DNA from 2 places in the Photobacterium sanguinicancri genome. Region 2 is predicted to be linked to the other one. Evidence: riboswitches for the same ligand, from Rfam matches in the RefSeq annotation. Region 2 holds a riboswitch; the other holds the start of a gene.
The links. A riboswitch is a leader RNA that binds a small molecule or an ion and turns the genes downstream of it on or off. The one in region 2 is predicted to bind fluoride.

Region 1 (12,473 bases), on a different replicon from region 2:
AATTAAAAAATTAAAATTTTGCGTCTATTTTCTTCCAGCCCCGTCTTATTGGTATCAAACGAATAAAGGCTGGAGAAAACTATGTTCCATAAAGAACCTACTAACAAAGCAATTCACGATAAGTTTATTAAACGTGATAGCCAGATGCTCAATCAGATCTATGGCACCAATGATGTGGTGCCATATTGGATTGCAGATATGGATTTCCCTATTGCTTCTCCTATCACTCAGGCTATGCAAACCTTGGTGCACCGAGAAACGTATTCTTACGAATTTGATTCTGAAACCGTCTTTAAATCGGTTGCCAATTGGAATAAGCGTCGTCATGGATTAGAGCTCAATCCCGCTCACTTTGTGCAAGTACCTGGGGTACTGAGTGCGATTGCATTATTAATTCGCGAGTTTTCTGAAGTGGGTGATAGCGTTCTGATCCAAACGCCAGTCTATCACCAGTTCCGTCGGTTGATTGAATCGTCAGGCAGAAAAGCGGCTAACAACCCCCTCAAAATTGAAGGCGATCACTACCGCATTGATTTTGATGATTTCGAGCGTCAGCTAAAAGAGGGCAAGGTCAAAATTGTTTTGCTGTGTAATCCACATAACCCAGTTGGCCGAGTATGGAAGAAAGACGAACTCGAACAGCTGGTCGCGATAGCGAAGCAATACCAAACCTTAATTATTAGCGATGAAGTGCATGGCGATATTGTGTTTGAAGGTTCGATATTTACGAGCATTACCGAATTTGATTACGACAACATTATCTCAATCATTGGTTCACCTGCGAAAAACTTTGGCTTAAACAGTATTGCGAATGGCTATATCTACAGTGATAACGCAGCGTTGAAAGACAAGATTAAAGCGGCATCGAGCTCTATGGCGCTCGACCACGGTAATGCCTTCACGACTTACGCCACGATTGCGGCTTATCAGCATGGTGAAGATTGGTTTAACGCGTTTTTGAGCTACACCCAAACAACACGTAATTGGATTATTGATTACCTTCAGACTCATTTGCCAAGCATTAAAGGTTTTGTGCCTGAGGGGACTAATCAGATTTGGTTAGATTTCAGTGCGCTTGGTTTGGAATCGGCAGAACTGAAGGCGTTATTATGCCAGAAGTCTAAGATGGCCCTGACACCTGGGACTTGGTTTAGTGAACCTGACGAAAACTATTATCGAATGAATTTCGCGGCACCTCTAGAGCAAATACAAGCGTCATTTGAGTTGCTACATGCAGAAGTTAATAAGTTATCGAATCAATAAGAGACGAGCTTATTACATAGCTTGGATTCAAATAGTAAGAGCGCCACACTATGAAAGATCAAAAGAAAGCAAAAAGTGAATGGTCGTTGATCATTAGACTTCTACTGGGTATTGCCTTTGGTACTGTGCTGGGGTTATTCGCCAGTGAACAAGTGATGTCTATCATCGTTTCGGTGAAGTATGTTCTGGGGCAGTTTATCTTTTTTACTGTGCCTTTGGTGATCATTGCGTTTATTGCCCCTGCAATTACTAAGCTGAAAAATAACGCCAATAAGATGCTGGGGGCAGGTATAGGCATAACGTACTTATCTGCGGTCGGTGCTGCTACTTTTGCTTATTTAGTCGGGTTAGTGATTATTCCTTACCTGTCGGTGCCAAGTGAGATAGAGAGTTTGCATGCTTTGCCTGAAGCGGGTTTTCAGCTCTCTATTCCACCTGTGATGTCGATAATGTCGGCCTTGGTCGTGGCTATTTTACTGGGGGTCACCACGCTTAAGACCAAAGCAAAATCCTTTGAAAAAGCACTGTATGAGTTTGAAGCCATGATGATGATGGTGATCAAATCGGCGGTGATCCCTATGTTGCCGCTATTTATTGCGACGACGTTTGCAGGGTTAGCGTACGAAGGGGCATTAACGCAGCAGCTTCCTGTCTTTTTGAAAGTTGTGATACTAGCTTTGATTGGACATGTCGTATGGCTGGCTGTGCTTTATGGGATCGCTGGGGTGATTTCGGGTAAGAACCCATGGCAAGTTATCAAACATTATGGCCCTGCATATATAACGGCGGTCGGTACTATGTCGAGTGCTGCCACATTGCCTATTGCGTTAAGCAGTGCTCGTAAATCAGAGGTGTTGAGTAAAGAAACGGTTGATTTCATGGTACCGCTAGGGAGCACAATTCATCTGGCTGGTTCTGTGCTGACCGAAACCTTATTCGTGATGGTAATTTCTTTAATGCTGTACGGATCCATTCCGTCGGCTGGCACCATGGCGCTATTTGTATTGCTGTTTGGTATTTTTGCGATTGGTGCCCCTGGCGTACCTGGAGGCACTGTAATGGCATCGATGGGCATAGTGGTTGGCGTATTAGGTTTTGACCCAGCTGGAGTCGCCTTGCTAATAGCGATTTTTGCTCTGCAAGATAGCTTTGGTACTGCGTGTAATGTAACTGGCGATGGCGCTTTAACTTTAATGCTGGAAGGCTTGTTTAATAAAAATGGCGAGTTGAATTTAGCCCCGATAGTGCAAGCGAGTTAATAGCATATTTCGGTTAACCAATAGATCCATCATCATAATAAATAGCACGCAATATGCGATTTGGCTGGTGCGTGCAGTTATAGAATAGAGAAAGTGGAATAGAGAAAATGGCACAAAATATAACTAAAGGTATTCAAGCGTTAACAGAAGAAGCGCGTCTTATTGTTGCAGATATGTCGATTGAAGATGCAAAGCGTTTTTACAACCATGACGACTATGTGTTTGTTGATGTGAGAGAAGCGGAAGAGCGAGCCAAGCTAGGTGTGATTCCTGGCGCATTTACTTGCCCAAGAGGTATGTTGGAGTTTCTGATTGATCCTCAATGTCCTGTACACAATAAAATATTCAACCAAGACAAAACGTATGTATTCTATTGCGCTCATGGTCTTCGTTCTTTATATGCGGCGAAACAAGCACATGAAATGGGTTTAGCATCGGTACTCAATATGGCGGGTGGCTTTGCAGCGTGGAAAGACAACGCAGGCAGTATTGAAGTTGTCACAATATAACCTTCTTGAGATTTACTCTGCCTAAGGCCTGAATTTAGCCCAGTATTTTTACTGGGCTTCTTTTATTTTGATTTAAAATAATAAAAAGATCCGAGTTATTTCGTCTTTTTCCAGATCACTTCGTCTTATAGGTATAAACAAAATGAATTGACTGATTTTGGAGTGCCCAATGATTAAACTGATTAGCTTTAAGAACTGCCCATTTGTACAGCGTGTTATGGGCTCTCTAATAATGGAAAATATTCCATTTGAAATTGAGTATATTGAACTCAGTAATAAGCCTCAGTGGTTCTTGGATATTGCGCCAAACGGCCAAGTACCAGTACTCATTACCGAGGATGAAACGGTATTGTTTGAATCTGATGCGATTGTGGAATACCTCGATGACAAATACACGCCGATAGAAGCATTAACACCAGAGCAAAAAGCGCAGGATCGCGCGTGGTCGTATCAAGCCAGCAAACACTACATGCCACAGTGCGCTACCATGGGCAGTAAAGACCAAGAGACTTTTGAAAGCCGTTTAACCAACTTAGTGAAAGCATTTGCAAAAGCAGAAAATAAACTCGGTGAGAGTCAGTTTTTCAAAGGGAATTATATTTCGAATGTAGATATCGCTTGGCTACCGCTATTGCACCGTGCATCTGTGATTAAAAATAAATCGGGTGTGGATATGCTTGAGGGCTTTCCTAAAGTCCAACAATGGCAGGCCGCTTTGATAGCTTCGGGTTTACCCGAAAAAACCGTTCCCCAAGATTTTGTCACCACTTTCAGCAATTTTTACCTAACAAACACCTATCTTGCTGATGTGATGAATGGTGAGGATGATAGGTGTGAGTTATCAAGCTGTTCTGCTGTATCGAGCGCTTGCTGTCAGTAATCGCGTTAAGATAAATGCTTTAGGCTGGAGCTTGAATAAGGTTACGTACTTTATGTTTACCAAGTCTACTAATTGGTTTGGTTTAAGGTGCGTAACCTAGGTTATTGTTGGCCTTATATGCTAATTGACCAAAACCATCACCGCGATGAAGTGAACCACAAAGCCAACGAGCATTGGCACGCTGGTTCTTTTGACGACCTCAAAGGTTGATAACTTAGCGCCACCCGCAGAAACAATCACACATGCCGCGACAGGCGAAGCTGCCCTTGCGAGTGCAGAGGCTTGCTGCATAGGTAGCATCATTGCCACTGGATTAGCGCCCATGGAGTGAGCGACAGTCGGAACAATATCGACAAACGATAAGAAAGCCGCATTACCAGAACCCATCACCAAGGCAGCTAAACCAACCACAACAGCGAACACCAATGTTAGCATTAAGGTTGGCATACCTGCGCCTTGCGCCGATTCAATCAGATGATTAATGGCACCAGTCGATTGAATGCCGTAAGCAAAGACTCCAGCTGCCACTAACAAGAACACCACGCCTGTTAATGCGTTGCCGCACCCTTTCATGAATGCCCCAAAGCAATCTAAACTCTCTTTGAGCGAGCGTGTTTTTATGCCTTCAAAGACCAACGAGATAAACACAGAGATCAGCACGATAGTCACGACATCTAAGTGGATAGTACTGATCACCAGTTTGCTAAACATGATCGCGGCAATGATAGGTAGCATAGGCAAAATTGCGTAAATGTTAGGCGCTGGATCAGGATCAGACGCAGTCGCGGCTTCAAGATCGGCATCAATCACATAGCCATCTTTCTTATCTTGGTGTGATTGCCACATTACATGGGCGACACCCACGGCCACAATTGCTACGGCACTGGTTGGCGCTTGGTAAGACAGGTAATCCATCAAACCCATTCCAACAGATTCACTGGCTTTAATCGCATCAACCCCTAATGGCGTTAAGGTTAAGCCTAGCGTAGAGGCAATAACCCCTGATGCCGATGCGCGTGATATCCCAAGACCAGTCAGAATCGGGTACAAGGTCACCATGAGTAACACGGCTAATGCGGTGGCACTTGGAATGGCTAACTGTAACGATGCACCTATGATGTAGCCGAAGAACAACAGAATATTTTTGTTTTTTACGATAGATAATGGCTTCACCGCCAGCCTAACAATAACGGCATCGGCTTTTATCCGTGTCATTAACTCGGCAAACCCCATGAGCACCATGATCGTTAAACCCAGACCGCCAGCACGATAACCGAGCATGTAACTAATAAACTTAAACGGATCAAATGCTGCCAGGTTGGTAGAGGCTACCTTAGCAGGGAGTACATCTCCCCAACCAAAGAGGCCTGTGCAAGCCATCAGAATAATACCGGCCATAAATAAGATGGCTTCGGTTTTGTAGCCTGTCAGGATCAACCGAGCGGCAGCAATGATAACCAGTAGAACAACGAGTATTTGGATCATTGGTCGTCACCTTGTGCTATTCGAGTAATGATGGTTTGCACAACATTGGAAGCTGCGATCAACGAAGGCAGTGGGAGATACTCATTGATCGAGTGGAAGTTATGAGCGCCAGTAAAGATGTTCGGACATGGGATCCCATTGGCTGAGAATACCGCACCGTCGTAGCCGCCACGCATTGGGATCACCTTCATTTTGATCCCGTTACTTGCATACGCTTGCTCGGCAAGCTGAACCGCTTGTTGGCCAAGGTCGTTTTCAAGGTAATTCGAAACGTTCTCGTAGCGGTCAGCAATTTTGTAGCTCAGTGACTGCTCACCGTAGAGGTTTAAAAATGACTGACACGCGTTCTCGACGAAGGTTTTACGCTGGCTGTAACCTTCTTTGGTGAAGTCTCGAATATCAATGTTTAGTACCGTTTGGGCTGAGTTCCCTTCGAGTTTTTTCATCCAGTAGTAACCCTCTCGTCCTTCGGTATTTTCTGGGGTTTCAAGACGAGGGAAAAGACTGATGAAATCGTGTGCCATTAGAAGCGAGTTCTTTAAGTTACCTTTGGAGTTCATTGGGTGTGCGCTTTGGCCATGGAAGGTGATCACCGCGCCGCCTGCATTCCAGTTTTCTTTTACGAACTCACCAATGCCACAACAATCGAGCGTATAGCCAAAATCAGCGAAATCTGGGGTGTTGAATGCTGTCGCGCCAAGCAAACCTTGCTCTTCATCTGGCACAAAGGCGACTTTGACTTCACCATGTTGAATCGTGGTATCTGTCGTGAGTACGTGTAACGTATGCATGATGGCGGCAATGGCTGCTTTATCATCGGCACCCAGTAGGCTGGTGCCATCGGTGACAAAGATATCCTGATCTAGGTAGTCATTAAGATCTGGGTTGTCTTTTAGTGTAAGTACAGCGCCGTTACCCAGTGCAATGTCGCCACCTTGGTAATGAATTAAAGCAGCATGGGTGTCGCCCGTGTGCTCGCTGGAGGTATCAAGATGTCCAAAGAAAGCCACGGTTGGGTAGTTACCAGCGCAGTTTGCGGGTAGGGTGGCTGTCACAATCCCGTTGTCACGCTGCTCGATATCGACAAGCCCCTTCATGGCTTGGAGCTCGCTAACAATGCGTTTACCTAACTCGATTTGCCCCGGAGAAGAAGGCATGATCCCTGCTGCGCCCGCTTTTTGATTTGTGGTTGTGTTTATTGTTGTGTAGCCAAGAAAGCGTTGTTTAATATCCATAATACATCTCGATTTATGTGGCAAAAATCCAATATATCCATACATAAAGTAAGATTATTAATGTGTGTTATTCATGCTTATTTACATATGAATGAATAAAAATAATACAGGCCTGCAAAGTGTGATTCGAGCCGCATAAAAGCGCTAGGCAATTGTTATGATTCCAATTTTGGGTAATTAGTTCTTACTGACGATCTTGTTGGTACTAACGAGTCACAGCAGTATTTAACTTGTGATCGCCACATATTAAAAGCTGATGGTTAATAAGCCTGCAATAAAAAGTTCAGACCATAAAAAGCCCAGCGAATAAGCTGGGCTTAAAGAAAATAGTGTCGAACTAGGTGTTAGTGATGCAACTGCTGATCAACTGCAACAGCTAGTGCGACGGTCGCACCCACCATAGGGTTATTGCCCATGCCGATGAATCCCATCATAGCTACGTGGGCTGGTACGGATGAACTCCCTGCGAATTGAGCGTCGGCGTGCATGCGGCCCATGGTATCGGTTAGGCCGTAAGAAGCAGGGCCTGCTGCGACATTATCGGGGTGTAAAGTACGGCCTGTACCACCGCCTGATGCGACAGAGAAATACGGTTTTTGCTGGGCATTGCGTTCTGATTTGTAGATCCCCGCCACTGGGTGTTGGAAACGGGTTGGGTTAGTCGAGTTACCCGTAATGCTGACATCCACTTGTTCACGGTGCATGATCGCCACCCCTTCGCGTACATCATCGGCCCCATAGCAAAGAATGTCACCGCGTAATTCGTTCGAGAAACGACGGCGGCTCACTTCGATTAATTCACCCGTATCGTAATTAAATTCGGTACGCACATAGGTAAAGCCATTAATGCGTGAGATCAGGTAAGCGGCATCTTTACCTAAACCGTTTAGGATCACTTTCAGTGGTGATTGACGGGCGCGGTTAGCGTTCATTGCAATTTTGATTGCCCCTTCCGCCGCCGCGAAAGATTCATGACCTGCTAAGAAGGCAAAGCATTGAGTGTCTTCATTCAATAAACGCGCCGCAAGAGCGCCATGGCCTAAACCGACTTTTCTCTGTGCAGCCACGCTGCCTGATTTACAAAAGGCTTGTAGCCCTTCGCCAATGGCAGTGGCGGCAGCTTCTGCGGTTAATACTTGGCGGTGTAGTGCAAGTGCAGTACCGAGGGTATAAGCATCACAGGCATTATCAAAAGCGATAGGCTGGGTGTCTAATACAATATCTTGTGGCGCAATTCCAAATGACAGGCAGTATTGTTTTGCCTCTTCTAACGACGACATGTTCATTTCTTGTAGGTATTGGTTAACTTGTGAATTCATGATGCTGCCCTCGTTATGCGTTGCGCGGATTGATAGTGGTAACAGCTTCGCTAAAGCGACCATAAACACCTGTTGCATCGGACATGGCCTCTTCGGCTGACATGCCTTTTTCAACACTTGCCATCATTTTTCCGAGGTTGAGGTATTGGTAACCAATCACTTCGTTGTTGTCATCGAGTGCCAGTTTCGTTACGTAGCCTTCGGCGAGTTCCATATAACGCACCCCTTTAGCGGATGTGGCGTAACTGGTACCGACTTGGCTGCGTTGGGTTTTACCTAAATCTTCCAGTGCTGCGCCAATTTCTAAGCCGTCTTCAGAGAATGCAGATTGGCTGCGGCCATAAACAAGTTGTAAGAAGATTTCGCGCATGGCGACATTGATAGCATCGCAGACTAGGTCGGTATTGAGCGCTTCAAGCAGGGTTTTACCCGTCAGGATTTCTGCCGCCATTGAAGCAGAGTGGGTCATGCCCGAACAGCCAATGGTCTCGATGAGTGCTTCTTCGATGATGCCCTTTTTGATATTAAGGGTGAGCTTAGCCGCGCCTTGCTGTGGTGCGCATGTGCCCACGCCATGGCTTAAACCAGAGATGGCAATAACATCGGTTGGACGGATCATTCGGCCTTCAACAGGGATAGGCGCAGAGGGGTGTAAATCGCCACGTTGAACGGGGCACATAGATTGAATTTCAGAAGAGTATTGCATGGCGTTTTCCTTAAAATGTCAGGAAAACAAGTGGGGTTGGCATGTCATATCCCTACAGAAAAATACTACCAATTTGAACAAGCCGCTGATCGAATGCTGACGACAAAAGCAATATAAAATCGAGTCAAAACAATTGTCATTAGTGGTGCTAATAACAATAATTTTTATTAAGCGATAAGTGCTTTCATCCGTTACAAGGATCACGTGTTTGTTCAGATTGATATGAGCCACATCCGTCGCTCACCAACAGTTACACCTGTTTTCTTTTCTGTAGGAGTCATCAGCCACATGGCGGTTGTTACCAGCCCCGTCGTAACGGTATTGGTATGGTAGGTGGAACCCCATCACCTTTGTTAAACATGCTACTGCTTAAGTATGTTGCGCTGCAATCAACTTTTTAGACGCGTTTTCTCTATAAAACGGTTTCTTTAGTATGAAATTAGCATAAAAGCGTGATGAGCATCACAAGGGGGCGCTTTCATTGGGCGGCATATTAGTCGGGCATTGGTTGCTATCACTTTGTCACGGTATTGATATAAAAACGGCTGCCAATGGCAGCCGTTTGGTTCTATATGTAGGGTTACGCTAGGTTCAAGCTGTAATTATTTAGCTTTCAGCTGATGCTGGTTTGTTATCTAGTGCTTGTTCCACTTTTTCGTCGACGGCTTTCACTAATAGTAGGCCGACGGTGAGTACGATCGAACCACATAAGACGAAGATCATTCTGCCCCAGAGTGGGTTAGGCAGTAAGAACATCGCCATGATAGCGACACCTGCGACAGCAATCAGTGATCCCAGCATGCGGCGTTGTTTATTATCTAGTTTCTTCTGTTCAGTCGACTCAGCCACTAATGGCGTTGCTAGGTTGTTGAAGAATTTATCGACATCCTTCTGACGGTGTTCTGCTAAAGGCTTGTAGAACAGTGTCGACATTAAGAAGAAACCAGCGGTGAAGATAAGGTGACCTATCAAACCAATGGCCACTTTAAGATCTGACCATTCACGGCCTGTTAGCGGCTCTAGGTTGAACCAGTGTTGTACCATGTCTGCGGTGATCACGAATCCGACGAAGTAAGACACCACGCCACCCATTACAAGCGTACCCCAGCCAGCCCAGTCTGGTGTCTTCTTAATGAAGAAGCCACAGAATGCAGGAATTGTCATAGGGAAGCCGATTAGCGCACCCACGTACATCATGGTGTCGAACAGGCTGAGGCCTTTGAGTGAGTTAATGAACAAGGCAACCAAAATAATGGCGATACCGAAGAAGGTAGATGTCAGTTTAGAGACCACAACCAGTTCTTTTTCAGTCGCGTTCGGGCGAAGAATAGGTTCGTAGAAGTTCTTAACAAAGATACCTGAGTTACGGTTTAGACCAGAGTCCATTGAAGACATAGTTGCTGCAAACATGGCGGCAATTAGTAGACCAACCATACCTGCTGGCATGTATTCTTGTACGAAGTATAAGTAAGCAAAGTCAGCGGCTTTCGATGCTGCTTCAGGGTAGTGCGCAGCTAGGTCAACACCCTGGCCTGCGATGTACCAAGAAGGCATAAACCAAATAACAGGACCTAATGTCATTAATACACAAGCAAGCAGTGCGGCTTTTTTTGCGTTCTTAGAATCTTTAGCGGCAAGGTAACGGTATGAATTCAGCATGTTATTGGTGATGCTGAATTGCTTGAAGAAGATGAAGAATGCCCAGATACCAAAGATGCTCAAGTAGTTTAGGTTATTACCTGAAACAAACGAAGCGCCTTCATCAACGGGGAAGTTGTTGACGATTTCTGTAACACCACCACCTTGAATAACCGCAACCACCGCACAAGTTACTGTTACTGCCATGATGATGACCATTTGCATGAAGTCAGAGGCGATAACGGCCCAAGAGCCACCTGTTACCGACATTACCAAGACCACTAAGCCGGTTAGGATAATTGTCGTGGTCATATCAAAACCAAAGATACCAGATGCGATGATTGCTAAACCATTTAGCCAAATACCTGCCGAAATAACACTGTTCGGCATGCCAGACCAAGTGAAGACTTGCTCATTTGCTTTACCAAAACGCATACGAATAGCTTCAATCACTGTGACTACGCGTAGCTGGCGGAACTTAGGTGCAAAGTACAGATAGTTCATGAGGTAGCCAAAGGCATTGGCTAGAAAAAGAATGGCAACGGCGAAACCATCTGTGTATGCCTTACCGGCTGCGCCAGTGAAGGTCCATGCACTGAATTGTGTCATAAATGCCGTTGCCCCAACCATCCACCATAGCATGCTACCGCCCCCACGGAAGTAGTCGCTGGTCGTGCTGGTAAAAGTTCTAAACATCCATCCTATTGCGATAAGAAATAGAAAATAGATGCCTACAATAATTGTATTGAGTTCCATCTGTAGACCTTTTGATAGTTATTAAATGACTTGGGCTAATACTATCTAGGTTATTTTCTATTTGTAGTATTATAACTCAAGATTGTGATTAATGATCCGCTGCGATGTCATTAAAAAGTAATACAAGTGATCAAGCTCAGAAATTGATAAAGCAAAGTAAAAAAGCTCTATAGTTGGCATGAAACTGCCATGAATAATCCGGGTGAGCATATTGGTTTGAGGTTTTTTAGTTTTTCTATGCAGTTATAGCTAGTTTTATAAGAGTTTAATGACTATTTATGGCTGTGGTGATTTATGGGGTTGAGCAGCAGCTAACGTTAATAATGGAGAATAGTATGGTCCATCCATTACACCACTGTGATGAAGTGTGTTTTTTGCCTTGATTTCAATGTGTATTTGTATGATTTAATTTGTGGTATTTAGTGTTTGTTTGATGTGTAATCTGATGGTTTTTATTGAGAGGGAGCAGAAGAGGCTAAGGAGGCGTGGGAAAAGAATGAATTAAAATCGACAAAAAAACCACTGAGGAAGAAGTAAACCTCAGTGGTACAAAAGTCAGTTAGCTATGGATACATCACCCATCCTATGTTCTGCAGACAAAGGATGGGGGGAGTAATAAGCTCAGTAATTAATGCGCGAGCTTAAAGACTTCAATAATTTCTTCCTTGGTGATTGGCTTAACACCTGCGATGGTTTTGGTGCCTGGTAAGGCGAACATGCGGATCACATCATCAGCCATTTCTTCAAATTTCTCGTCAGAAATACCATCGTCAGATAGCTTGATGTACATGCCTGTGCGTTTTAGCCACTCAGTTACTTTAACTGCCAGCAGTTTTGCTGCCATGTCATTGTCTTGCTCTACTACACCGAAACAACGGCGTGCTAATTGTGCCCAACGATCAGGACGAACATCAGCAAAGTATTCTAGGTACGGTGGAATTACCACGGCCATACCGCGTGCATGACGCATATCATAATGGGCACTTAGCGGCATTTCGATTGAGTGCATTGGAATTGAACCAAGTCGACCAAGTGCTTGGAAGCCAGACCAACCAAAAATTGAACACAATGCAAGCTGGCCACGGACTTCAAGATCTTGTGGGTTCTCGATAATTTTATCGAAGTTATCCATAAGATTCAGGATCATGCCTTCTGTCATGCGGTCTGCAAAACCAGAGTCGGCGTCGCTTGAAAGATAATGCTCAATCAAGTGTGAGAAAATGTCGATACAACTTTCTGCGGTAATAAAATCAGGTAGTGAAGCGTGAAGTTCAGGGTCAAGGATCGCAACTTTAGGGATGCGGTATTCAGAACGGCTAAAGCTCTTTTCTTTGGTTTCCCAGTTTGTGAGTACGCCACCTGCATTACATTCAGAACCCGATGCCGCAACAGTTGGGATAGAGATAATTGGGAAAGCACCAGT
Region 2 (12,473 bases):
ATGTGTCACTACAATCACCAAAACCAGCCACAACCAAGCGTATTGGAAATGGATAATGTGTACTTGGTGGATTCAGGCGGCCAATACCCAGACGGCACCACAGATATCACTCGTACCATTGCGATTGGTCAGCCAAGTGATGAAGTCAAAACCGCGTTTACCTTGGTGTTAAAAGGCCATATTGCGCTGGCGTCAGCTCGCTTTCCGAAAGGCACCACAGGTTCTCAGTTAGATGCATTAGCACGCCAACACCTATGGGCACATGGCTTTGATTACGATCACGGTACTGGCCATGGTGTAGGCCACTTCTTGAGTGTTCACGAAGGACCACAACGTATCGCGAAAGTGTACAACCCAACCGCACTGCTGGCGGGTATGGTGTTATCAAACGAGCCAGGCTACTACCGTGCCGATGCCTTTGGTATTCGTATCGAAAACCTAGAACTGGTGGTTGAAGTACCAACACAAGGTGACATGACAGTGCTTGGATTTGAATCACTGACCCGTGCCCCGATCGATCAGCGTTTGATTGATTTAAGCCTAATGAACGATGTTGAGTTAGCTTGGCTAAACAACTACCACCAAACAGTATTGGCAGCATTAAGCCCATCGTTTGATGGTGAAGACTTAATATGGTTAGAGCATGCGACTAAGCCGCTAAGCCGCTAATCAGCACGGCTCCAACGAAATAAAACGCCCGCTGGTGTAGTATCACCAGCGGGCGTTTTCTATTGTCTAGGCCGAAAAACTGCCGCGTACTAGCCTGAATACGCGTGATGCCAGTCTTTCCACACCACTTCAAAACCATGCTGCTTCACAGCGTCGGCAACAGCAGCCACCGAGCGATCATCACTAATCGCAAACTGTTCAAGCTCTGGCTCATCATCAGCATAACCACCTGGTTGGGTTTTCGAGCCTGCCGACATGCTGGTTATCCCCAGCGGCAGCACGTTATCGCGAAAATCAGGCGCTTCTCGGGTGGATAACGACAGCTCGACTTCAGGATTAAACAAACGATAGGCACAAATAAGCTGCACCAGTTGGCGATCATTCATCACCGATTTCGGCTGTAAGCCGCCTTCACAAGGACGCAATCGAGGGAAAGAGATCGAATAACGGGTTTGCCAATAAGTCCGCTCAAGGTAGTCCAAGTGATTTGCCACAAAGAAGCAATCAGTCCGCCACTCTTCTAAACCAATCAAGGCTCCAATGCCGATCTTATCAATGCCTGCTTTCGCCAACCGATCGGGCGTCGCTAAGCGGTACTCAAAATCCATTTTATTACCACGAAGATGATGCTGTGCATAAGTTGGGGCACTGTAGGTTTCTTGGTACACCATCACCGCATCCAAGCCTAAAGTTTTCAGTTCAGCATACTCGTGCTGATCCAATGGCTGCACTTCCATCGCCAAGTAACTAAATTGCTGCTTAATCGGCGGTAGGGCTTCACGAAAGTATTCCATGCCAACTTTACGTTCGTGCTCACCAGTAACTAATAGCACGCTATCAAAGTTCATCGCCTTAATGGCCTGACACTCACGCTCGATTTCTGTCGTATTCAACGTCCGGCGCTTAATGCGATTTTCCATCGAAAAGCCACAATAGGTACACGCATTGGCACACAGATTCGACAAATATAACGGCACATAAAATGCCATCGTATGGCCAAAGCGTTTACGTGTTAACGCAGCCGACTGCTGAGCCATTTGCTCTAAATACGGTTCAGCGGCAGGCGAGATTAAGGCTTTAAAGTCTTCCAGATCGCGCTTCGATTTACGTAATGCCCGCTCAACATCTGCCGCAGTTTTACTGTAAATGGAAAGACGAACGTCATCCCAATTCAGTTGCTTCCACACATCAACATAGCTCATGGTGTTTTTTCCTACGCGCTGCGATCAAGAAACGCCGTTAACGGACTAGAGGCAATCGCATGGTTAACCGTTCCCGCTAAGCCCGCTTCATATGCCATACGGCCACTTTCCACTGCCAATCTAAACGCGCGTCCCATCGCAATAGGATCAGCTGCAGCAGCAATCGCAGTGTTGACCAATACAGCATCCGCCCCCATCTCCATCGCTTCAGCAGCATGTGATGGCGCACCAATCCCAGCATCGACAATCACAGGTACACGCGCTTGGTCGATGATAATTTCAAGGAAATCACGAGATGCTAAGCCTTTATTCGAGCCAATAGGAGCACCCAATGGCATCACAGCCGCACAACCAACTTCTTCTAGTCGCTTACACAACACAGGATCTGCATGACAATATGGCAACACGATGAAGCCTTCACGTACTAACGTTTCCGCTGCTGCTAAGGTTTCAATCGGATCTGGCATTAAATATTTAGGGTCTGGATGAATTTCTAATTTCAGCCAATTGGTGCCTAGAGCTTCACGCGCTAACTTAGCGGCAAAAATGGCTTCCTTCGCATTCTTGGCACCTGAGGTATTCGGCAGTAAGTTCACCCCAGCTTTAACTAACGGCGCCAGAATATCGTCGTCACGGTTATCAATATCAACCCGTTTAAGCGCCATAGTCACAAGCTCAGATTCGGTCGCAATGATCGATTCCGTCATCATTTGGCTATTGGCATATTTACCCGTACCAGTGAACAGGCGTGAAGAAAATGTTTTATCCGCAATAGTTAACATCATTAACCTCCAGCAATCGCTTGAAATAGGGCAATACGATCGCCAGTATTGAGTAAAGTTGAATCCCAGTGATGACACGCCACAATGTCATCATTTACCGCAACAGCTGTAGCCTGCAATGGCATCTCAAGCTGCACCAACAAAGCTGAGAGACTCAGTTCTGATGGACAAGACATTGGCTTATCGTTCACTGAAATCTGAATTTCGGCGTTATGGGTTGTCATTGTTTACTCCTGCGCCACAAACAGGGCAGCATTTATCTTGGGCTAAATTAAATTTTTGCCATGCCATGGTTAAACCATCAAATTGCTGCAAAGTGGCAAAACCAACCTGACCAGCTTCGGTTATCGCCTTGATGGTCTCTAATGCTTGCAAGGTTCCCACTATGCCAACCACTGGACCTGCAATACCTGAATTACTGCAGTTCATCGCCGGCGCCTTCGCTGCTGGGTCATAGGGAAACAGGCAGTGATAACACGGGCCGACACCTTGACGAAAATCAAATGGCATTAACTGACCTTGCCATCGGATTGCCGCGCCAGCGATCAAAATTTTGCTGGCCTTAAAACACGCTTGATTCACTGCATGACGCGTCGGCAAGTTATCGGAACAATCGAGCACCACATCCGCTAGTTCAACTTCCATCGCTAAGCGTTGATCCGCTAAGCGCGCTTTTACCGCTCGAACGCGAATATGAGGGTTTAATGCACGTACTTGTTCGGCAGCCATTGCGGCTTTGCTTTGCCCTTGATGCTGATCGCGGTAAATAATCTGGCGCTGAAGATTGGAGCTATCGACCTCATCATCATCGGCAATCACTAAAGTACCGATGCCTGCACCCGCTAAATACAATGCCGCCGATGATCCCAGTCCCCCCGCACCGACCATCAACACATGCGCATTTGCTAGCCGTGCCTGACCGTGCTCACCGATTTCAGGCAACATGATTTGGCGGTTGTAGCGCAAAAAATCTTGATCGCTCAACATACTATCGAACCAATAATTGATTAAAAGCGTCTACCGCTGCGCCAGTATCCGCCGCTTGCGTCACCGCACGTACGACAGCGACGCTACTTACACCGGTTTGCCACACGGATTCAGCACGAGAAAGATCAATGCCACCAATGGCCACTGTCGGAAAATCTTGGCCAATCAGCTTTTGGTATAACGCTAAACGGCTCAGTCCTTGGGGTTTCGATGGCATATCTTTGGTGGTGGTCGGGAAAATATGACCGAGTGCGATATAACTCGGCGAAAACTCAGCCGCTCGCAATATTTCATAATAACCATGGGTTGAAAGGCCTAAGCGCAAGCCTGCCTGCTGGATCTGAGTTAAGTCGGCTGTTTCTAGATCTTCTTGACCAAGGTGAACACCATAAGCCTGATGCTTAATTGCGAATTGCCAGTAATCATTTACAAACACTTGTGCCTGATGGGCATTGCCCACTGCAATAATTTGTGCAATTTGCGCTTCAAGTGCTGGGTCTTGAGGATCTTTAATCCTCAACTGCGTGGTTTTCACACCCAAATTCAATAAACGATCAACCCATTCTGCGGAGTCCACTACTGGGTACAGCGCCAGCTGTTTAGCATTCGTTGCAGCAAAAGGGGCAACCGCGACCTCTTTACTTTGCCAACCCAATGTCATGATCTCGGGATGATTTGCCGTCATAGGTCGAGGGAAAACATCACGCGTCAGTGGCCATTGCTTATCACCATGCAATTGAACATAACGAGCATATGCACGCGCCAAGGTCACCGCATCTTCTACTGGGTAATCTAATGCCAGCGCAGCCAGTAACATGGCACGCACAGCTTCAGTATCGCCAGCCTGATGACAATACACGGCTCGCGCTTCACCATTATGGTGCCAGATATCAAACACCCCTCCTTGAGCGGGGAAGCCACACACAATCAAGGAAGGGTTGGCGGCGACTTGGCGCTGAATTGCGGTGACATCAACCTTCTCGCTCCACTGATCACACACCACAAAATGGCTTTTTATCAGCGAAATATCGGCAGGAACAGCTTGAGCAAAGCTCAAACTGAACGAGCGAGAGTCAACGCGCATGTCTACCACATCAGATTGCTGAGCAGTCACAACTACCGCTTCACCCAATTGATATTGAGCCGCTTGAGCCAACAGAGGCTCAAGGTGGGTAAGTAGTGACTTTAGGCAGTCAGGTAAACAGATTGAACTCATTAATTTTCCTCTTTCACGGGATGGTATAGCTCGCTTCCTGTCGAACGGAATTCATCCGCCTTTTGGCGCATACCTTCGAGTGGGTCTTCGAGCATTTTTATCGCAAGATCACCATTTTTTTCGAGGTTATTTGCATAATCTCGAACTTCTTGTGAGATCTTCATTGAGCAGAATTTCGGGCCACACATGGAACAAAAATGGGCAACCTTGCCAGACTCTTGCGGTAAGGTTTCATCGTGGTATGCGCGGGCAGTGATCGGATCAAGACTCAAGTTAAATTGGTCTTCCCAACGGAATTCAAAGCGGGCTTTTGATAGGGCGTTATCACGGACTTGTGCACCAGGGTGACCTTTCGCAAGATCGGCGGCATGAGCACACAGCTTATAAGTGATCAGGCCAACTTTAACGTCTTCTTTATTCGGTAAGCCAAGGTGCTCTTTAGGCGTAACGTAACAGAGCATGGCACAGCCGTACCAACCTATCATGGCAGCACCAATACCCGAGGTAATGTGATCGTAACCAGGGGCAATATCGGTAGTCAGCGGGCCTAATGTATAGAAAGGGGCTTCATGGCAGTGCTTAAGTTGCTCTTCCATGTTTTCTTTAATCATGTGCATTGGGACATGACCCGGGCCTTCGATCATCACCTGTACATCGTATTCCCAAGCTACTTTCGTTAACTCACCTAGGGTGCGTAGCTCACTAAATTGTGCTTCATCGTTCGCATCGGCCACAGAGCCTGGACGCAAGCCATCGCCTAACGAGAGTGAAATATCGTACTTGGCACAAATTTCACAGATCTCACGGAAATGAAGGTACAAGAAACTTTCTTCATGGTGAGCCAGACACCACTTCGCCATGATAGAACCACCGCGAGACACTATGCCAGTCACGCGTTTTGCCGTCATAGGCACATAGCGCAGCAATACACCCGCATGAATAGTAAAGTAATCGACCCCTTGCTCAGCTTGTTCTAGTAACGTATCGCGGAAAACGTCCCAAGTGAGGTTTTCGGCGATGCCATTCACTTTTTCAAGCGCTTGGTACATCGGCACTGTGCCAATAGGGACAGGGCTATTGCGAATGATCCACTCGCGTGTTTCGTGAATATTACGCCCTGTCGATAAATCCATCACAGTATCGCCGCCCCAACGGGTCGACCACACTAACTTCTCGACTTCTTCTTCAATAGAAGAGCTCACTGAAGAGTTGCCGATATTGGCATTCACTTTAACTAAGAAGTTACGGCCAATGATCATTGGCTCTGATTCAGGGTGATTAATATTGGCAGGGATGATTGCTCGACCTTCAGCAATTTCTTTACGAACAAACTCAGCTGAAATTTCTTCTGGTAGATTAGCGCCAAAATTCATACCGGGGTGCTGATGATTCAACACTTCATCACGGTATTTAGCGCGTCCCATATTCTCGCGAATCGCGATGTATTCCATTTCAGGCGTTATCACACCTTGGCGCGCATAATGCAGCTGAGTAACACGTTGCCCTTCTTTTGCACGACGAATACGCGCTCGCTCACCAAAGCGAAGGTCATCTAGAGTGTCATCAGCAAGACGCTCTTTAGAATAAATGGAACTCAGGCCATCAAGCAGGTTGGTATCGTTACGTTCAGCGATCCAAGCCTCTCGCACTTTTGGCAATCCCGCATAGATATCGATATCTTGCTCGGGATCAGTGTAGAAGCCAGAAGTATCGTACACACGGATCGCTTCATTCGGTTCTAAGATAGGCTGATCTTTAGTTCCGCCCACTAAGCTATCGGCCAGTGCAATTTCTCGCATCGGTACTTGGATATCAGGGCGACTACCTTCGATATATACCTTCTGGGAGTTCGGGTATGGTTGGGCGGTAAGTGAATCTATAAATTGTTTAGCTTCCAGTCTCGCTTGTTTGCGAATCGACATAGCAAAATCCTTACGGTTCCATGGTTGGGATATTTGCTTGACGGATTGGTGCATAAACAAGAGGCGTACACGTAGGGTGTGCAGCATCATCTGACAGCTTAACGGTGATGAAAGGAAATACAGGTACCGTTAAACAGAAGATTTTCTCTTGTTCCCTTCGCAGGTATTAGCCTGATCAGGTTCTACGGATCCCGCAATGCGGTCTCAGCCAAATGGCACTCCGACAAGTTTCAGCAAGGAGTATAGGGAAGGGAAGAAAGCGCAGCAAGGAAGAAACCAATAAATTTGGCCTAAGCACCATAAAAAAGAAAGGCTGCAAAAGCAGCCCCAACTATTATTTTGAAAATTTCTTCACTAATGCTTTGAGTAATGATGAATGCGTCTCTCTCAATTCACCCAGCTTATGAGTGATTTTAGGAGCACCTTCATCATCAAAAAGTTTTGGTACAGCGACACGCTGTGAAGAGTAAATTCCAGTATGACCACTAAAGTAATACGCGGTATAACAGGCTATTGCGAAATACAGCATATGGTCAGCACCAAACAACTCAACCCCCATAATGGTACAAGCCAGTGGTGTATTGGTCGCAGCAGCAAAAACTGCTAAAAAGCCAAGCGCGGCAAATAAATCAACGGGCGCCCCAAGTAGCCAAGCCATGGTGTTACCAAGCGTAGCCCCCACAAAGAACAGTGGTGTAACTTCACCACCCTTATAACCTGCGGCCAAAGTAATTGCGGTTAATAACAACTTCAAAGCCCAGCTATACCATTCTGCGCCACCTTCTTGAAACGCGCTTAAAATACTAACGCCCCCTTCACGAGTGCTATAAACACCAAGGCCGATATAATCGTAATTACCAATCCACTGGGTTAGGCCAATCACAATCAAGCCTCCCGTTACGACGATCACATAGGGGTTCTTAAGGGTCGCTTTAAAGATATCTTTAAACGCATGGGTCAACTCACCAAACAAATAGCCAGCTAAGCCAAACGCAACTGAACCAATAATAATTTTAACCATTAACCAAAGATCAACCTTGAGTACCTGATCAAATAAGGTGATATTTTGAAGAAAATCGATTCGGTAGTGAGTGTGGTGAGCCCCTAATGCAGAGCAGACAAAGTCAGCAAGAATAGCAGCAAATAAGGCGGGGATGATGGCATCGTAACGCAGTCGGCCAATTGCCAATACTTCCAATGCAAAAATAGCCCCCGTTAATGGAGTACCAAAAACAGCACCAAAGCCAGCCGCAACACCAGAAATCAAAATAAGCCGAGTATCGGCTTCATTCAACTTAAAGAGACGAGCAAGCCAGTGTGTGGTTGCGCCACCAATTTGCACCGCCGTACCTTCTCGACCCGCCGAACCACCAAATAAATGTGTAATAACCGTCGTAATTAATACCAAGGGGCCCATACGTGTTGGGATCCCTGCACCCGGTTGGTGAATTTCATCCATGATAAGGTTATTGCCACCTTCGGAGTTTTTACCCAAGTTACGATAGCAATAGACAATCACAATACCCGCTAAGGGCAATAAATAAATCAACCAAGGGTTATCAACACGAGTCGCTGTCGCTGTACTTAATATCCACAAAAAGAACGCATTTAGTGAACCAACAAGGATAGCAACAGGAGTAATCAGAAGTGTCCAGCGAATGATCTGGATAAATATTTTAGGATTTGCACTTAGAGGGTGAGCCATACTATCTCTGTTTATCTCTTAATGAATTTTTAAGGATAGACAATATGATAGTTAATTACCCCACCATAGATAGATCTATCCTAACTATAGCAGGAGTCATTATCTCAGTATGAGCGGTTAAGGTGGAACTCCATCACCCGTGATCGGCTCGATCGCCGTTCAGCGAATAAATCCTACTCTCAAATACAAACAACAACAAGACCAAGATCAATAGATAATAATAAAAATAAAATTTGAGGCGACAGAAACGAAAAAGGCTCTAGCATTTCTGCTAGAGCCTTAAAGATGGCAGGGGTGGAGAGATTCGAACTCCCAACACGCGGATTTGGAATCCGCTGCTCTGCCAATTGGAGCTACACCCCTATTAGTTATTTTAAAGACTTAACTCTGTCTAAATAAGTGGCGGAGCGGACGGGACTCGAACCCGCGACCCCCGGCGTGACAGGCCGGTATTCTAACCAACTGAACTACCGCTCCACACGGTGATAAACAGTTGCCTGTCTATCCGATAAATGTCGTTCAATACACTTATCTAAATTTAAAGCCTGGCGATGACCTACTCTCACATGGGGAGACCCCACACTACCATCGGCGCTATTACGTTTCACTACTGAGTTCGGCATGGGATCAGGTGGGTCCATAATGCTATGGTCGCCAAGCAAATTCGGTTTATCTTACGCCGTTGGCGGAAGATACAATCTGGGAAAATCTAACTAGTTACAATATCGTTCTTAACACGCATTCAAGCGTTTATGGAGTCCGTAAAACCCCTTGGGTGTTGTATGGTTAAGCCTCACGGGCAATTAGTACAGGTTAGCTCAATGCCTCGCAGCACTTACACACCCTGCCTATCAACGTCGTAGTCTTCGACAACCCTTTAGAGACCTTAAAGGTCTAGAGATGACTCATCTTGAGGCTCGCTTCGCGCTTAGATGCTTTCAGCGCTTATCGATTCCGAACGTAGCTACCGGGCAATGCTATTGGCATAACAACCCGAACACCAGCGGTTCGTCCACTCCGGTCCTCTCGTACTAGGAGCAGCCCCTCTCAATCATCTAACGCCCACGGCAGATAGGGACCGAACTGTCTCACGACGTTCTAAACCCAGCTCGCGTACCACTTTAAATGGCGAACAGCCATACCCTTGGGACCGACTTCAGCCCCAGGATGTGATGAGCCGACATCGAGGTGCCAAACACCGCCGTCGATATGAACTCTTGGGCGGTATCAGCCTGTTATCCCCGGAGTACCTTTTATCCGTTGAGCGATGGCCCTTCCATTCAGAACCACCGGATCACTATGACCTGCTTTCGCACCTGCTCGAATTGTCATTCTCGCAGTCAAGCGGGCTTATGCCATTGCACTAACCTCACGATGTCCGACCGTGATTAGCCCACCTTCGTGCTCCTCCGTTACTCTTTGGGAGGAGACCGCCCCAGTCAAACTACCCACCAGGCACTGTCCGCACCCCCGATTAGGGGGCGACGTTAGAACATCAAGCATACAAGGGTGGTATTTCAAGATTGCCTCCACATCATCTAGCGACAATGCTTCAAAGGCTCCCACCTATCCTACACATGTAGGGTCAATGTTCAGTGCCAAGCTGTAGTAAAGGTTCACGGGGTCTTTCCGTCTAGCCGCGGGTACACAGCATCTTCACTGCGATTTCAATTTCACTGAGTCTCGGGTGGAGACAGCGTGGCCATCATTACGCCATTCGTGCAGGTCGGAACTTACCCGACAAGGAATTTCGCTACCTTAGGACCGTTATAGTTACGGCCGCCGTTTACCGGGGCTTCGATCAAGAGCTTCGACCGAAGTCTAACCCCATCAATTAACCTTCCGGCACCGGGCAGGCGTCACACCGTATACGTCATCTTTCGATTTTGCACAGTGCTGTGTTTTTAATAAACAGTTGCAGCCACCTGGTATCTGCGACTCCCAGCAGCTTAGAGAGCAAGTCTCATCACCGCGAGGAGCGTACCTTCTCCCGAAGTTACGGTACCATTTTGCCTAGTTCCTTCACCCGAGTTCTCTCAAGCGCCTTGGTATTCTCTACCTGATCACCTGTGTCGGTTTGGGGTACGATTGCTTATAACCTATCGCTTAGAGGCTTTTCCCGGAAGCATGGCATCAATGACTTCATCACCGTAGTGACTCGACATCGGGTCTCAGCCTTAAGATAGTCCGGATTTGCCTAAACTATCAGCCTACACCCTTGAACTTGGACGACCGTCGCCAAGCCCACCTAGCCTTCTCCGTCCCCCCATCGCAGTTATAAGCAGTACGGGAATATTAACCCGTTTCCCATCGACTACGCCTTTCGGCCTCGCCTTAGGGGTCGACTTACCCTGCCCCGATTAACGTTGGACAGGAACCCTTGATCTTCCGGCGAGGGAGTTTTTCACTCCCTTTATCGTTACTCATGTCAGCATTCGCACTTCTGATACCTCCAGCAGCCCTTACAGACCACCTTCAACGGCTTACAGAACGCTCCCCTACCCAATATGAACAAGTCATATTGCCGCAGCTTCGGTGTATAGCTTAGCCCCGTTAAATCTTCCGCGCAGGCCGACTCGACCAGTGAGCTATTACGCTTTCTTTAAATGATGGCTGCTTCTAAGCCAACATCCTGGCTGTCTGAGCCTTCCCACATCGTTTCCCACTTAGCTATAACTTTGGGACCTTAGCTGGCGGTCTGGGTTGTTTCCCTCTCCACGACGGACGTTAGCACCCGCCGTGTGTCTCCCGGATAGTACTTACTGGTATTCGGAGTTTGCAAAGGGTTGGTAAGTCGGGATGACCCCCTAGCCTTAACAGTGCTCTACCCCCAGTAGTATTCGTCCGAGGCGCTACCTAAATAGCTTTCGGGGAGAACCAGCTATCTCCAGGTTTGATTGGCCTTTCACCCCTAGCCACAAGTCATCCGCTAATTTTTCAACATTAGTCGGTTCGGTCCTCCAGTAAGTGTTACCTCACCTTCAACCTGCCCATGGCTAGATCACCTGGTTTCGGGTCTAATCCTAGCAACTATGACGCCCAGTTAAGACTCGGTTTCCCTACGGCTCCCCTAAACGGTTAACCTTGCTACTAAAATTAAGTCGCTGACCCATTATACAAAAGGTACGCAGTCACCCAACAAGTGGGCTCCTACTGCTTGTACGTACACGGTTTCAGGTTCTATTTCACTCCCCTCACAGGGGTTCTTTTCGCCTTTCCCTCACGGTACTGGTTCACTATCGGTCAGTCAGGAGTATTTAGCCTTGGAGGATGGTCCCCCCATGTTCAAACAGGATATCACGTGTCCCGTCCTACTCGTTTTCACTAATAATGCGTTGTCGGTTACGGGGCTATCACCCTGTATCGCTGTGCTTTCCAGCACATTCACCTAACGCAAGACTGGCTTAAGGGCTAATCCGATTTCGCTCGCCGCTACTCTCGGAATCTCGGTTGATTTCTCTTCCTTCGGGTACTTAGATGTTTCAGTTCCCCGAGTTCGCCTCGTTACGCTATGTATTCACGTAACGATACGTGCTTATGCACGTGGGTTTCCCCATTCGGAAATCCCAGTCTCAAGTGATTTTTACTATCTAAACTGGGCTTATCGCAAGTTAATACGTCCTTCATCGCCTCTGACTGCCAAGGCATCCACCGTGTACGCTTAGTCACTTAACCATACAACCCCAAGAGGTCTGTATGTTCAAACAACCAAGGTTTTATCGTCACTCATTTCCGATCAAGAAAAATGAGGACATTGGTTTTTCGCCGGACTCTACACAAGACACTTGAATGTGTGTTGTTTTGAGAACTCGTTTTTATCATTAAAGATAAAAACTATTGTAATTGAATCTAACGATTCAATTTACTAGTCAGCTTTCCAGATTGTTAAAGAACAGGTGTTTTGATCATCAGAGATGAAAAATCCACTTTCTAATCACACTCTGTCGAATGTCTTTAGAAAGTGGTGGAGCTATGCGGGATCGAACCGCA

Region 1: it holds a riboswitch for fluoride, as region 2 does, so the genes downstream of both, OCU87_RS24870 (iron-sulfur cluster assembly scaffold protein) here and OCU87_RS16695 (voltage-gated chloride channel family protein) in region 2, are expected to answer to the same signal.

What each region holds. Positions count from the first base shown of each region.
Region 1 covers NZ_AP024851.1:1,806,466-1,818,938, forward strand. The annotation lists gene OCU87_RS24835 (MalY/PatB family protein) at 82-1,263, shown strand; gene OCU87_RS24840 (dicarboxylate/amino acid:cation symporter) at 1,314-2,522, shown strand; gene OCU87_RS24845 (rhodanese-like domain-containing protein) at 2,630-3,031, shown strand; gene OCU87_RS24850 (glutathione S-transferase family protein) at 3,201-3,911, shown strand; gene dcuC (C4-dicarboxylate transporter DcuC) at 4,032-5,396, opposite strand; gene pepT (peptidase T) at 5,393-6,631, opposite strand; gene OCU87_RS24865 (GGGtGRT protein) at 6,976-7,950, opposite strand; gene OCU87_RS24870 (iron-sulfur cluster assembly scaffold protein) at 7,964-8,656, opposite strand; fluoride riboswitch at 8,921-9,014, opposite strand; gene OCU87_RS24875 (sodium:solute symporter family transporter) at 9,263-11,050, opposite strand; gene OCU87_RS24880 (iron-containing alcohol dehydrogenase) at 11,679-12,473, opposite strand, start outside.
Region 2 covers NZ_AP024850.1:3,619,273-3,631,745, forward strand. The annotation lists gene OCU87_RS16660 (aminopeptidase P family protein) at 1-669, shown strand, start outside; gene thiH (2-iminoacetate synthase ThiH) at 759-1,871, opposite strand; gene OCU87_RS16670 (thiazole synthase) at 1,883-2,653, opposite strand; gene thiS (sulfur carrier protein ThiS) at 2,656-2,877, opposite strand; gene OCU87_RS16680 (HesA/MoeB/ThiF family protein) at 2,864-3,640, opposite strand; gene thiE (thiamine phosphate synthase) at 3,642-4,856, opposite strand; gene thiC (phosphomethylpyrimidine synthase ThiC) at 4,856-6,778, opposite strand; TPP riboswitch at 6,914-7,011, opposite strand; gene OCU87_RS16695 (voltage-gated chloride channel family protein) at 7,113-8,483, opposite strand; fluoride riboswitch at 8,567-8,630, opposite strand; tRNA gene OCU87_RS16700 (tRNA-Trp) at 8,770-8,846, opposite strand; tRNA gene OCU87_RS16705 (tRNA-Asp) at 8,884-8,960, opposite strand; rRNA gene rrf (5S ribosomal RNA) at 9,027-9,142, opposite strand; rRNA gene OCU87_RS16715 (23S ribosomal RNA) at 9,266-12,158, opposite strand; tRNA gene OCU87_RS16720 (tRNA-Ala) at 12,446-12,473, opposite strand, start outside.